2 regions of the Microbaculum marinum genome follow, and region 2 is predicted to be linked to the other one. Evidence: riboswitches for the same ligand, from Rfam matches in the RefSeq annotation. Region 2 holds a riboswitch; the other holds the start of a gene.
The links. A riboswitch is a leader RNA that binds a small molecule or an ion and turns the genes downstream of it on or off. The one in region 2 is predicted to bind thiamine pyrophosphate.

Region 1 (7,137 bases), on a different contig from region 2:
CTCGTCGCTCTTCCTGGAGACCAGCACCACCTCGGCCTTGATCACGCCGGCGGAGCCGACCATGCCGCGGCCGGGCTCGATGATCGTCTCCGGCAGGCGGTTGCCGAAATGCCGACGCAGAGCGCCGAAGATCGCCTCGCCGTAGGCGCCGACCACCGGCACGTCCTTCAGGTAGCGGGTCGGGAAACCGCCGCCAAGGTTGACCAGGGTCAGCTGGATGCCGCGCTCGGCGAGCGTCCGGAAGACGCCTGCCGCCATCTCCAGGGCCCGGTCCCACGCCTCGGTGTCGCGCTGCTGCGAGCCTACGTGGAACGATACCCCGGCGGCGGTCAGGCCGTTGCGGTGGGCGTATTCGAGAATTTCGATCGCCATCGCCGGATCGCAGCCGAACTTGCGGCTGAGCGGCCAGTCCGCCCCCACCCCGTCGGTCAGCACGCGGCAGAACACCCGGGCGCCGGGAGCGGCCCGGACGATCTTGTCGACCTCGGCGATGGAATCGACGGCGAACAGGCGCACGCCGAGCTCGTGGGCGCGCGCGATGTCGCGCTCCTTCTTGATGGTGTTGCCGTAGGAGATCCGGTCGGCCGACGCGCCGGCGGCGAGCGCCAGTTCGATCTCGACCACGGACGCGGTATCGAACGAGCTCCCCAGCTCGGCCAGCAGCTTGAGGATCTCCGGCGCCGGATTGGCCTTCACCGCGTAGAAGATGCGGGTGTCCGGCAGCGCGTGCGCGAAGGCCTGGTAGTTTTCGCGAACGACGTCGAGGTCGACGATCAGGCAGGGGCCCTCGGGTCGTCGCTCGGTGAGGAAGGAGCGGATGCGGTCGGTGGTCATCGGGTCGTCTCCCGTTCCCGAAAGGTTGAACCTCGCCGGCACGGATGCCTTCGGCCCCGCGGTGTGGAGACGCGGGTGCCGTCAGCGTCGACGCCGACTTCGATGCTCGGGATGCGCGAACGCGGCCGTCAGGCCGTTTCCACGTCCGGAGCCTGGTTGCCTTTGATTGGGTCGGGAGAACCGATCCGCACGTCGGGCAAGGATGGTGTGCCTCTTCAGTGACCCCGGCCTTTGGAGGGCCGGCAGAGACCAAAAAAGCCCGCACCGTCGTTGCTTTAAGCCGCCACCCTACGGAGAAACCGCGGTTGCCCGGCGACCACAGGCACGTGCGAATATTGGGCAAGCGCGGAGGTATGCCCTTCGCTGTTCACAATCAAGAAGAAATCGCAGGTGAATCGATCTTTTTTTGCCGGCGCGGCGGCGCCGTCGCCAACGCCACGCCGGACAGGATGGCGACCATGCCGATCGCGTGGAAAAGTTCGAACCGCTCGCCGAGGAAAAACACCGCCATCAGCGCCCCGAACAGCGGCATCAGGCTGAAGAACGGCCCTGCCCGGTTGGCGCCGATGAGTTCCACTCCGCGGTTGAAGAACGCATAGGCGATCAGCGAGGGGAAGATCGCCACGTAGAGACAGGCGGCGACCGTCATCAGGTCGAGCGTCGGCACGTAGCCTGTCGAGGCCTCCCAGACGAGGACCGGCGCCAGCAGGATGCTGCCGAACAGGAAGGTGGCGGACAGGAAGCTGATCCAGTGGATCGACGGCCGCTTGCGCAGGAGCGCCGAATAGAGCCCGTACAAGGCCACGGCGGCGAGGATGACCAGGTCTCCGAAGTTGAAGTGGATGGCCAGGAGCCTCGCCATGTCCCCCTGGCAGATGATCACCGTGACGCCGGCCAGCGAGATCAGGATGCCGGCCGCCTGGCGCATCGTCAGGCGCTCGCCGAAGATCAGGAACGTCGCCAGCGCGATGATCAGCGGCTGCGAGGACTGCAGCAGCACCCCGTTCAGCGCGCCGGTGAACTGCAGGCCGAAATAGACCATGGTGTTGTAGGCCGTGATGCCGGTGAAGCTCAGCACCAGCATCATCGGCATGTGCCGCATGATCACCGGCCAGTCGCGCTTCAGGTGCGGCCAGGCGAACGGCAGCAGGATCAGGAAGGCGCCGCCCCAGCGCACCGACGCCAGCGCCACCGGCGGAACGTGCCCGGCGACGAGCCGGCCGAGCACGATGTTGCCGGCCCAGAACAGCGTCGTGAGGGTGAGCAGCAGATAGGCCTGGCCGTAGAGCCACTGGCCGAATCGGGCGAACCTTCCTGGCATCGGTCTTTTTGGAAGTTGCTTGGAAAGGCGCTTCGCTACCGGCTATAGGCTGCCATGTAAAGCCGTTTGGGACAGTCGCGCAGACGCAAAAGTGTCGCTATAGTCGCGCGCCTTTGGCCCGGGGGAAAGGCTCGAGGCAACGAACCGGACACGCGTAAAGCGGCGCACAGGGAAATCTGGATATATGGCGAATGTCGTAGTCGTCGGCTCGCAGTGGGGCGACGAGGGAAAAGGCAAGGTTGTCGACTGGCTGTCGGAGCGCGCCGACGTGGTGGTGCGCTTTCAGGGCGGCCACAACGCCGGTCATACGCTGGTGGTCGACGGCAAGACGTACAAGCTGAGCCTGCTGCCGTCCGGCATCGTGCGGCCCGGCAAGCTGTCGGTGATCGGCAACGGCGTGGTGATCGACCCGTGGGCGCTGGCCGACGAGATCGGCCGGCTGCGCGAACAGGGCGTCGAGATCACGCCCGAGAACCTGCGCATCGCCGACAACGCGACGCTGATCCTGCCGCTGCACCGCGAACTCGACGCGTTCCGCGAGGAGGCCGCCGGCGCCGCCCAGATCGGCACCACCAAGCGCGGCATCGGCCCCGCCTACGAGGACAAGGCCGGCCGCCGCGCGATCCGCGTCTGCGATCTCGCCGAGCCCGACCGGCTCGCCGGCAAGGTCGAGCGTCTGCTCGTTCACCACAACGCGCTGCGCCGCGGGCTTGGCAGACCGGAGGTCGATGCTGACACACTGGAGGCAGAGCTACGGCACATTTCTGACAGTATCCTGGCACACGCATGCTCGGTCTGGGCACTGCTCGACAGCGAGCGCCGCGGCGGCCGCCGGATCCTGTTCGAAGGCGCCCAGGGCACCCTGCTCGACATCGATCACGGCACCTATCCGTATGTCACCTCGTCGAACACCGTCGCCGCCCAGGCGGCCACCGGCACCGGCAGCGCGCCGTCTGCGCTGGGCTATGTGCTCGGTATAACAAAGGCTTACACCACCCGCGTCGGCGGCGGTCCGTTCCCCACCGAGCAGGACAACGAGATCGGCAACCGGCTCGGCGAACTCGGCCACGAATTCGGCACCGTCACCGGCCGCAAGCGCCGTTGCGGCTGGTTCGACGCCGTCCTCGTCCGCCAGGCGATCCGCACCGGCGGCATCCACGGCATCGCCCTCACCAAACTCGACGTCCTCGACGGATTTGACGAGATCAAGGTCTGTGTGGAATACCGGCTCGACGGCAAATCCGTCGATCACCTGCCGGCGTCGCGCGACGCACAGGCGCGGGTCGAACCGATCTACGAAACGTTCGAAGGCTGGTCGGAAAGCACGGAAGGCGCGCGGTCCTGGGCCGAGCTCCCGGCCCAGGCGGTCAAGTACGTACGCAGAATCGAGGAACTGATCGCCGCACCGGTCGCGCTGCTGTCGACGAGCCCGCGCAGGGAAGACACAATTCTTGTTCACGATCCGTTTGAGGATTAAGAGCACCTCAGGAAAGCAAAGTACGAAAAATGGCTGATTTCGTTTCGGTTCTCCGGCGGGCGGTGGGGAACCTCGACAACAACACCGAAGCCACGCGCCAGGCCATCTACGGCAAGGCCCGGACGGCCTTGCGCGCGCAGCTCGAAGCGATCGAGCCGCCGCTCGGCCCCGAGGAAGTCGACCGTCAGATCAGGGGGCTCGACGAGGCGATCGAGGATCTCGAGAAGGAGTTCGCGGGCGCCGACTCCGAGGAGGCGCAGGAGAGGACCGAACCCGAGACGAGTTCTCCTGCAGCCGGTGCACAGGCATCCGCCTCTGCCGCCGCCGCTGCCGCGTCATCCGGCGCACACGCGCCCGCCACACCCGACCGTGGATTCCAGCCCGCTCCGCCGCCGCCTCACAATCCGCCATCTCACGACTACGAGACGCCCGAGACCGATCACGCCGCCGCCGATGCGGGCGGGTGGGAGGATTCCTACGCGTCCCGCCACGAGCCGGCGGCCTCGGCGCAATACGACACCCCCCCGGGCCGCGCATCCCGGCAGACGGAGTATTACGACGAGGAGGACGTGGCCGAGAAGGGCGGATCGGGCCGCTTCGTCGCGTGGATCATCCTGGGGCTCGTGATCGTGGGCATCGCCGGCGTCGGTTTCTGGCAGCGCGACACCGTCTCCCAGATCGTCGACTCGCTGAGTTCCGGCGACGCGACCGAGGACGGCGGCAAGATCGCCGATCGCCTGCCGGGCGACGCTGACACGCCCGACCAGCAGCAGCCGGCACAGGGCCAGTCCGGAACCTCCGAACCGCAAACCCCATCCCCTTCGACCTCGGCGCCGGCAAGCCAGCCGCAGTCGCCGCCGCCGGCGACCGCGGCGGATGGCGATCGGGTCGCCCAGGCGCTGTTGATCGAGGAGAGCGCCGCCGGCGTCACTCCCGCCTCGACGCTGGGCGGCTCGGTGGACTGGGTCCTCGCTGACGACACCGAGGCGATCGGCGGCACCGAAAAGGTCATCCGCGGCACCGTGCGGGTGCCGGAGAAGGATATTTCCCTTTCTGTCAGCATCCGCCGCAACGAGGACCAGGCGCTGCCGGCCAGCCATCTCGTCGAGCTGGTGTTCGAGACCGGGCCCAACTTCACGAACGGCGGCATCTCCAACGTACCGGGCCTGATCATGAAGGCGACGCCGCGGTCGACGGGCCAGCCGCTGGTCGGTGCGGTGGTGCCGGTGATGGACGGCTACTTCCTCGTCGGTCTGTCGGAATCGGAACTCGACCAGACCCGCAACATCGAGGAAATGAAGTCGCGCGGCTTCATCGACGTGCCGATCATCTACGAGGACGGCGGCCGGGCGATGCTGTCGCTCGCCAAGGGCGAAACCGGCACCCGGGTCTTCAACGAAGCCTTCGCAGCCTGGGGCGAATAGCGGGCAGCCGGAAGGCGATGGCAGGTATCGCGGTCTTCGCACTTGCCTTCGCCGCCGACCTGCTCCATGTTTTCCGTCGTTCCGAGGGGTGCTCCGAACGGAGCTGAGATGGTCATGCCGCGATGTGCGGACCGGCCGAACCCTTCGAACCTGATCCGGGTCATGCCGGCGAAGGGACAGGAACCTCAGTCGACCGAGCCTGATCTCCCCTAAGCCTAGAGTCCCCGGATCTCCCTGTCGTCAGAAGCGGAGATCCAAGATGCATCCTTCGCCAAATTCGCAGCCGCCGGACCCAGCCGCAACGCCACGCGGCCACTAGGCGGTCGCTCTCCATGCGTCTGCTACGCATGCTGGCAATCTCAGCGCTGATACTCGGCGCCTGGCAGGCCCTCGTCACGGTCCTGGCCGTGCCGGCCTACATTCTGCCGCCGCCGAGCCGGATCGCGACAGCGCTGTTCGCACAGGCCGGGTTCCTCGCAACCAATGCCGCAGTCACCGGAGCGGAGATCGTGCTCGGCCTGGTTGCCGGTACGGCTCTGGGAATGATCACCGCACTGTCGGCGAGCCTGTTTCCGGCCGCCGGCCGGGTCATGCTCCCGCTGATGGTGGCCAGCCAGGCGCTGCCGGTGTTTGCGATCGCACCGCTCCTGGTGATCTGGCTAGGCTTCGGCATGGCCTCGAAGATCGTCATGGCGACCCTGATCATCTTCTTTCCCGTCGCCTCCGCCTTCCTTGACGGGCTGCGCCGTACGGATCCGGGACTGCTGGACCTCGCCGCGATCTCCCGCGCCGGCCGCTTCGACACGCTGGCGCTTGTCCGGTTTCCCTCCGCGCTGCCCGGCCTTGCCTCCGGCCTCAGGGTCGCTGCGGCCGTCGCGCCGATCGGCGCGGTCGTCGGCGAATGGGTGGGAGCCTCGGCCGGCCTCGGCTTCGTCATGCTGCAGGCCAACGCGCGGGTGCAGACCGACGTCCTGTTCGCCGCGCTTTTCCTCCTTGCCCTGATGGCTCTCGTGATCCGGGCTGTCGTCGACGGGCTCACCCGCCGGATGGTGCCCTGGATCGAAGAAACCGAAACCTGAGAACTACGGAGATTTCCATGCGTCCGATCTTGTTCGCCTTCGCCGTGCTTGTCTGCCTGATGCCCCTGTCGGCGTCTGCCGCCGACCGGCTCACCGTCCTGCTCGACTGGTTCGTCAATCCAGACCATGCACCGCTGGTCGTCGCCGCCGAGCGCGGCACCTTCGCCGAGCACGGGCTGGACGTCGAACTGATCGCGCCGGCCGACCCGGCCGCTCCGCCCCGCCTGGTCGCGGCAGGCCAGGCGGACGTGGCGATCTCCTACCAGCCCAACCTCTACATGCAGGTCAAGGAAGGCCTCCCGCTGTCGCGCATCGCGACCCTGGTGGAGACGCCGCTGAACGCCCTCGTCGTGCTCGAAGACAGTCCGATCACGGAAATGTCCGACCTGAAGGGCAAGACCGTGGGCTTTTCGGTCGGCGGCTTCGAGGACGCCCTGCTCGGCACCATGCTGGAGGGGGCCGGCCTCAGCCTCGACGACGTCGAACTGGTCAACGTCAACTTCTCGCTGTCACCGTCGCTCTACGCCGGACAGGTCGACGCGGTGATCGGCGCCTTCCGCAATTTCGAGCTCAACCAGATGGACATCGACGGCCGGCCCGGACGGGCGTTCTATCCCGAGGAGGTTGGTGTCCCGGTGTACGACGAACTGGTCCTGCTCGCCCGCAACGACATGCTGGAGGACGATCGCCTGCCGCGCTTCGTCGCTGCGATCGAGGAGGCGACGATCTGGCTCACCAATCACCCCGAGGAAGGCTGGGACCTGTTCGTCGCCGCACATCCCGACCTCGACAACGAGCTCAACAAGAGGGCCTGGTTCGACACCCTGCCCCGCTTCGCCAAGCGCCCCGCCGCGCTCGACCGGACCCGCTACGAACGGTTCGGAGATTTCATGAAAGACCGCGGGCTTATCGAGGAAACGGTGCCGGTCGGCGAGTATGCTGTGGAGCTGAAGTAGGCCGGGGTCAGAGGCCGCGGGGGAACCATCTACCGGATGACGACCT
Region 2 (7,137 bases):
CCTGCAGCATCTCATCGGCATAGGCTTCAAGATCGCCGCGACGTTCCTGCTCACCAGCATGGCGGCGCTGGTGAAGCTCATGGCCGATACGATCCCGACGGGCGAACTGATGTTCGCGCGCAGCTTCTTCGCGCTCGGCCCGCTCATCGTCTGGATGATTATCCGCAAGGAGTTTCCGACCGCGCTCCGGACCAACCGGCTCGGCGGCCAGATCCTGCGCGGCGCGTTCGGCGGCGCCGCGATGATCGGCTTCTTCACGGCGCTGCGCTTCCTGCCGCTGCCGGACATGACCGCGATCCAGTTCGTCTCGCCGCTGATGACGGTGGCGCTGGCTGCACTGCTGCTCGGCGAAACGGTGCGCCTGTTCCGCTGGACCGCGGTCAGCGTCGGCTTCCTTGGCGTGATCCTGATCCTGTGGCCGCACATCGGCGGCGGATGGAAGGGCGACGAAGGCGCGTTCGGTGCCCTGCTGGCCGTGGTGGCGGCATCGCTGACGGCGCTGGCGATGATCCAGATCCGCAACCTGGCGGGATCGGAGACGACGGCGTCGATCGTCTTCTACTTCTCCATCACGACGTCGGTGATGGGGCTGGCGACGCTGCCGTTCGGCTGGGTCATGCCCGATCTGAAGGGCGCGCTGATCCTGTTGGCGATCGGCCTGATCGGCGGGTTCGGGCAGATACTGCTGACGCTGAGCTACCGCTACGCGCCGGCGTCGGTCATCGCGCCGTTCGACTATACGGCGATGATCTGGTCGATCCTGCTCGGCTTCCTGATGTTCGGCGAGGTGCCGCTGCCTATCGTGCTGGTCGGATCCACCGTGGTCATCGCGGCCGGTCTGGCGGTGATCTGGCGCGAGCACTGGCTCGGCCTCAAGCGCGCCGAGATGCGCCGCTCCGGCCTGCCGCCGGTGTGACCGGCGCTGCGCAGGCGCCTAGAACGCCTTGAAGGTGATGATCGTGTAGGTGTCGCGGATGCCCTCGATGCACTGCACCTTCTCGTTGACGAAGTGGCCGATGTCGGTCTCGGCGTCGACGTAGAACTTCACCAGGAGATCGTAGTCGCCGGCGGTCGAATAGATCTCCGAGGCGATTTCCGCGTCGGCGATCTGGTTGGCGACCTCGTAGGAGCGGCCGAGATTGCATTTGATCTGGACGAAAAACGGGATCATGCGCGTCTCCGCAGGATGTCGGACGGTGGGCGGGCTTCGTCCCGCGCGCCGGAATCGGTTCCGGGGGTCGCCGCGATGTGACCAGATGCCGGTACAAACGGCAAGTCCGGCGGAGTCGCGATCGATTGCTCTCGTGAGGGCTTCTCGGTCCCGAGAGCCGCTGACCCTTCGGGCCTGGACCCGCTGCGGAGCGATCGGGCGTCCTGCGCCGTGCGGAAGAGCCGTAGCGGCCTCGCGCCTACGCGGTGGCCAGGGCGACGAGGTCCCGCGTCATCTCGCTGTCGGGGTCGGCGAGCGGCGCGATGACGGTGAAATGGTTCGTCCCGTCGAGCGAGGTGCAGGAGGTCTCGACGCCGGCCGCTCCCCAGGTCCTGGCGATCTCGCGGCACTGGCGGTGAAACTCGCCGCTTTCTTCGCCGCCCACCCAGGCGTGCAGCCTGCGTCCCGCCGGGGCCGGCCAGAACAGCGGGCTCTGGTCGCGCGCCTCCGCCTCGTCGAGGCGGAGCGCGCCGTTCAGGCTGGTGGGAATAAGCGGGGCGAGGTCGAACAGGCCGGAGATCGGCTGAGCTGCGACGATCTCCGGGCCGCCGGGTTCCCATTCGCTCGCCAGCAGCGCGGCGGCGAGGTGGCCGCCCGCGGAATGGCCGGAGACAGCCATCGGCACCCTGAACCGGTCCCAGAGCCAGTCGCAGGCAAGCCGCATCTCGGCGACGATGTCGCCGATGCGCACCTCCGGACACAGCGTGTAGGTGGGTACCGCCACGGCGAGCCCGTGGGCGAGGGCGCCGCGCGCCATGTGGCTGAAGAAGCTGTTGTCGAGGCCCTGCCAGTAGCCGCCATGGATGAACACGGCGAGCCGATCGACCTTCGCACCGTTGCCGGGGAGGAACAGGTCCAGCCGGTTCCGCGCGCGACCACCGTAGGAAATGGCTGTTTCGCACTCCGCCTGCTCCCGGAAAGCCGCGGCGTCGCGCGCCCAGCCCTCGATGATGGCGGGATGTTCCGGGACGCGCGCGCGATTGTTGTATTCGGCCTCGTAGTCGGTCGCGTTCATTTTCGTGCCGGGCTCCTCGGGTCTTGAAAGCGGCCTGCATGTCAGCTACGTGACTAGCACGATCTCATTGGGGTGTCCCGTGCGGGACTGAGAGGCCGAATGCCGGTCAACCCATTGAACCTGATCCGGATCATGCCGGCGGAGGGACATGAGATGAACAATCTCGCAAGCCGTAAGTTCGACAATTCAGGTGCCGCGGGTTTCCGTGGCCGCCGGGGCGTTCGCGTGCGTCGATGACGGGCATGACGATCGATTCCGCGGCGGTCGCCGGCGCGCTTGCCCGGCTTCGCGAACGCCGGCCCCGGGTTCACTGCATCACCAATTCCGCGGCGGTCAACTTCACCGCCAACGTGCTGCTTTCAGCCGGCGCCATCCCCTCGATGACCGTCAATCCCGAAGAACTGCCCGATTTCGTTGCCAGCGCCGACGCGCTGCTCGTCAACCTCGGCACCCTGGATCCGCTGCGCCGCGAGGCGATCGATGTCGCGGTCGGGGTGGCAGGCGCAGCCGGCACCCCGTGGGCGCTCGATCCGGTCTTCGTGGAGCGGTCGCGGCCACGGCTGGCGCTCGCAAGGCAGCTCCTGGCGCGCGGACCGACGGTGATCCGCGGCAACCGGCCGGAACTGGACGGGCTGACCGGCGCGGGCGGAGACGACGCGGCGGCCGACGCGCTGGCGCGTTCGTCGCGCGCCACGGTGGTGCGCACCGGCGAGGTCGACTACGTCACCGACGGCGCCCGCGCGGTGAGGATTGCCGGCGGCCATCCGCTGATGGCCTCGATCACCGCGGCCGGCTGCGCCGCGACGGCGTTGCTGGCCGGATTTCTGGCAGTCGAGGACGATCCCGTGACGGCCGCCTCGGCCTGCCTCGGCTTCGTCGCCGCTGCGGCGGAGCGGGCGGGCGCGCAGGCCGCCGGCCCGGGCAGTTTCGTTCCCGCGTTCCTGGACGCACTTCACGCGCTGACGCCCGAGGAGGCCGGCGCGCAAGCGAGGATCTCATGATACCTGTCGATCTCAGACTATACGGCCTCGTCGACCCGACGCGCAGCGGCGGCCGCGATCCGGGCAGTCTCGCGGCCGCCGCGGTGGCCGGCGGGGCAACGCTCATCCAGCTTCGCGACAAGCAGGCATCGACGCGCCGCTTCGTCGAGGAGGCGCGGCTCGTCCGTGCCGCGATGCGGGGCAGCGGCGTGCCGCTGCTGATCAACGACCGCGTCGACGTCGCGCTGGCCGTCGCCGCCGAAGGCGTCCATCTCGGCCAGGACGACATGGACGCCCGCGACGCCCGCCGCCAGCTCGGGCCGAACGCCATCATCGGGCTGACGATCAAGAACGAGGCCGACGTCGATTCCGCCCCGATCGGCGCCATCGACTACGTCGCGATCGGCGGCGTGTTCGAGACGCTCAGCAAGGACAACCCCGACAAGCCGGTCGGTATCGACGGGCTGACGCGGCTCATCGGGCGGGTCCGGGCGAGACGGCCGAACCTGCCGGTCTGCGCGATCGCGGGGATCAACGACGAGCGCGTGCCGGGTGTGATCGGCGCGGGCGCCGACGGCGTCGCGATCATCTCGGCGATCTTCATGGCGGACGACGCCGAGGCGGCCGCGCGGGGACTGCGAATCACCGTCGACCGGGCGCTCGAGGCCCGTGGCGCGGCAACCGGGAGCGCGGCATGACGGCGATCGCCGTGACGATCGCCGGAACCGACCCGACCGCGGGTGCGGGAATCCAGGCCGATCTCAAGACGTTTTCCGCCCTCGGAGTCTACGGCGCCACGGTGATGACCGCCCTGGTCGCGCAGAACACGACCGGCGTCCAGGGCGTGCACGACGTTCCGGCCGAGTTCGTGCGCGCCCAGATGAGGTCGGTCTTCACCGATCTCGATGTCGACGCCGTGAAGATCGGCATGCTGAGTCGGCCCGAGACCATCCGCGCGGTGGCCGACGGCCTTGCGGAGTTTGCGGCCCGCAACATCGTGCTCGACCCGGTCATGGTCGCCCAGAGCGGCGATCCGCTGATCACTCCGGAGGCGGTGGCGACGCTGCGCGATACCCTGCTGCCGATGGCGATGGTGATCACGCCGAACCTGCCGGAGGCCGCCCGGCTGCTCGATGCGGACCCGGCCGGGGACGAGCACGCCATGCTCGAGCAGGGCAGGCGCCTGCTCGATCTCGGACCGGAGGCAGTGGTGATCAAGGGCGGCCACGGCACCGGCGCGGAGTCCGTCGACCTGCTCGTCACGCAAGACGAGGTGGTGCGGCTGGCGGCGGAGCGCATCGCCACGCGCAATACCCACGGGACCGGCTGCACCCTGTCGTCGGCGATCGCCGCCGGACTGGCGACGGGCGCGCCGCTGGCATCGGCCGTGCGCGCCGCCAAGGACTATCTGACCGCCGCGCTTGCGGCGGCCGACGACCTGCGGATCGGCCACGGCCAGGGGCCGGTTCATCACTTCCATGCCCTCTGGCCGAACCTGCCGGGAGAGAAACGATGACGAAAGCCACCTTGTCCCGCCGCCAGGCGCTGACCGGCGCCGCAGCCCTCGGAGCGGCCGGCGCCTCGACGCTGGCGCGGCCGGCGATCGCGCAGGGCCTCACCAGGTGGAAGATGGTGACGTCCTGGCCCGCCAACCTGCCCGGGCCGGGCGTCAGCGCGCAGCGCCTCGCCGACCGGATAGGCACGCTGAGCGGCGGCCGGCTGACCGTCGAGGTGTTCGCTGCCGGCGAACTGGTGCCGGCCTTCGGCGTCTTCGACGCGGTGTCCCAGGGGGCCGCCGAGATCGCCCATACGGCCTCGTTCTTCTGGCAGGGCAAGGTACCCGGCGCGGTGTTCTTCACGACCGTTCCCTTTGGCCTGACGCCGACCGAGCACGTCGCCTGGGTCGAGCGCGGCGGCGGCCAGGCGCTGTGGGACGATCTCTACGCGCCTTTCGGGGTGAAGCCCTTCATGGCCGGCAACACCGGCTTCCAGATGGGCGGCTGGTTCAAGAAGCCGGTGACGTCCGTCGACGACCTGGCGGGACTGAACATCCGCTCCGCCGGCCTCGGCGCCGAGGTGTTCCGGCGGCTCGGCGCCAATGCGGTGGCCATCGCGCCGGGCGAGATCTTCGGGGCGCTCGAATCCGGCGTCGTCGACGCGGTGGAATTCCTCGGGCCGTTCTCGGACATCGCGCTCGGCTTCGACCGGGTCGCCCCGTACTATCTGTGGCCGAGCTTCAACAAGCCGAACGGGACGGGCGAGGCGATCGTCTCGACCGGCGCCTACGAGGCGCTGGAGCCGGACCTGCAGGCGGCGGTCACCATGGCATGCGCCGCGGAAGCGTCGATCGGGCTGGCCGAAGCCGACTGGATGAACGGCGTTGCGGTCGCCTCGCTGCGCGACCAGAGCAAGGTGACCTTCGCCCGTTTCCCGGCCGACCTCGTCGAGGCCGCGAAGCCGGCGGCGAACGAAGTCCTCGCCGAGCTTGCGGCCAAATCGCCGCAGACGCGCAAGATATCGGAGTCCTACACCGCAGCCCTGTCGCGGCTCGGGGGCTGGTCGGAGCTGTCGGTCGCGCCGTATCTGACGGGCCGGATCGCCTGAAACGAAAAGGGCGGGCGCCGCAACGGCCCCGCCCTTCGATCGAGTATAGTCTTCGGAATTACGGCGCGACGACCTTCTGGCGCTGTTCGCCGAGGCCTTCCATCGACAGCTCGACGACGTCGCCGGCCTTCAGGAACACCGGCGGCTTCATGCCGAGGCCGACGCCGGGCGGGGTGCCTGTGGTGACGATGTCGCCTGGCAGAAGCTTCATGAAGCGCGAGGCGTAGGCGATCAACTCGATCACGCCGAAGATCATCGTCGTGGTGGAGCCGGTCTGCATCCGCTTGCCGTTGACGTCGAGATGCATGGCGAGATTCTGCGGATCGGCGATCTCGTCGGCAGTGACGAGCCAGGGACCGACCGGACCGTAGGTCGGGGCGCTCTTGCCCTTCACCCACTGGCCGGTGCTCTCGGTCTGCCAGAAGCGTTCCGAGACGTCGTTGCACAGGCAGTAGCCGGCGACGTGGTCCAGCGCCTTGTCGGCCGGCACGTTGAAGCATTCCGTGCCGATGACGAAGGCCAGCTCGACCTCCCAGTCGGTCTTCACGGAATCCTTGAGGAGCACGATGTCGTCGTTGGGGCCGGAGATCGACGTCGGCGCCTTGTTGAACAGGATCGGCTCGGCGGGGATGGGCGAGCCGGTCTCGGCGGCGTGGTCGGCATAGTTCAGGCCGATGGCGAGGAAATTGTACGGCATCGGCACGCACGGACCGAGACGGGCGCCGGACGGCGCGGCCGGCAGCGAGGCGGGATCGACGCCGCGCAACCTCTCGAGGCCGGCCGGAGACAGCGCGTCTCCGGTCAGGTCGTCGACGATCGAGGACAGATCGCGGATGGTGCCGTCGCCATCGACGATACCCGGCTTTTCGCTGCCCGCGGGGCCGAACCGGACAAGTTTCATAAGCATTCCCTCACATCATTGATCAAAACGGTCGCGGATAATCGGTGATCGGTCCTCCGCCCGCAAGCCGGTCGCGGACCGATTGTCGCCGCGCAGGACGGTATTGGCGGAAAACTATGTTGCGCCATTGTCACAAATGGTTCGAAACGGCCCGGCGCATGGCAAACGGGCGACAGTAGCATCTATGGGCAATTGCACGTCCGTTCGGCGGTTGGCAGACTTGATTGCACAGAATCGCATCAGAACTCGAAAAGAGTCGAACAGGCGCCCTGGGAGGATACGGCGATATGCGCTGTGCTAACCGACGCGGCACGACATCGTGGACGGCCATTTCCGCGGGAGCGGTTGGACTTTCGACACTTCTCGCAACCGAGGCGTTCGCCGGCGCCTTCGCGATCCGCGAGCAGAGCGCCTACCGGCAGGGCGC

Region 1: it holds a riboswitch for thiamine pyrophosphate, as region 2 does, so the genes downstream of both, V3328_RS21650 (ABC transporter permease) here and thiM (hydroxyethylthiazole kinase) in region 2, are expected to answer to the same signal.

Annotation. Positions count from the first base shown of each region.
Region 1 is NZ_JAZHOF010000010.1:80,563-87,699, reverse strand. Features, by position in the region: gene V3328_RS21670 (type III PLP-dependent enzyme) at 1-834, opposite strand, end outside; gene V3328_RS21665 (DMT family transporter) at 1,208-2,155, opposite strand; gene V3328_RS21660 (adenylosuccinate synthase) at 2,340-3,632, shown strand; gene V3328_RS21655 (hypothetical protein) at 3,662-5,056, shown strand; TPP riboswitch at 5,131-5,251, shown strand; gene V3328_RS21650 (ABC transporter permease) at 5,389-6,135, shown strand; gene V3328_RS21645 (ABC transporter substrate-binding protein) at 6,153-7,091, shown strand; gene V3328_RS21640 (DUF1697 domain-containing protein) at 7,128-7,137, shown strand, end outside.
Region 2 is NZ_JAZHOF010000004.1:121,068-128,204, reverse strand. Features, by position in the region: gene V3328_RS10620 (DMT family transporter) at 1-916, shown strand, start outside; gene V3328_RS10615 (Lrp/AsnC ligand binding domain-containing protein) at 935-1,171, opposite strand; gene V3328_RS10610 (alpha/beta hydrolase) at 1,410-2,225, opposite strand; TPP riboswitch at 2,284-2,390, shown strand; gene thiM (hydroxyethylthiazole kinase) at 2,468-3,226, shown strand; gene thiE (thiamine phosphate synthase) at 3,223-3,903, shown strand; gene thiD (bifunctional hydroxymethylpyrimidine kinase/phosphomethylpyrimidine kinase) at 3,900-4,721, shown strand; gene V3328_RS10590 (TRAP transporter substrate-binding protein) at 4,718-5,809, shown strand; gene V3328_RS10585 (fumarylacetoacetate hydrolase family protein) at 5,868-6,710, opposite strand; gene V3328_RS10580 (OmpP1/FadL family transporter) at 6,998-7,137, shown strand, end outside.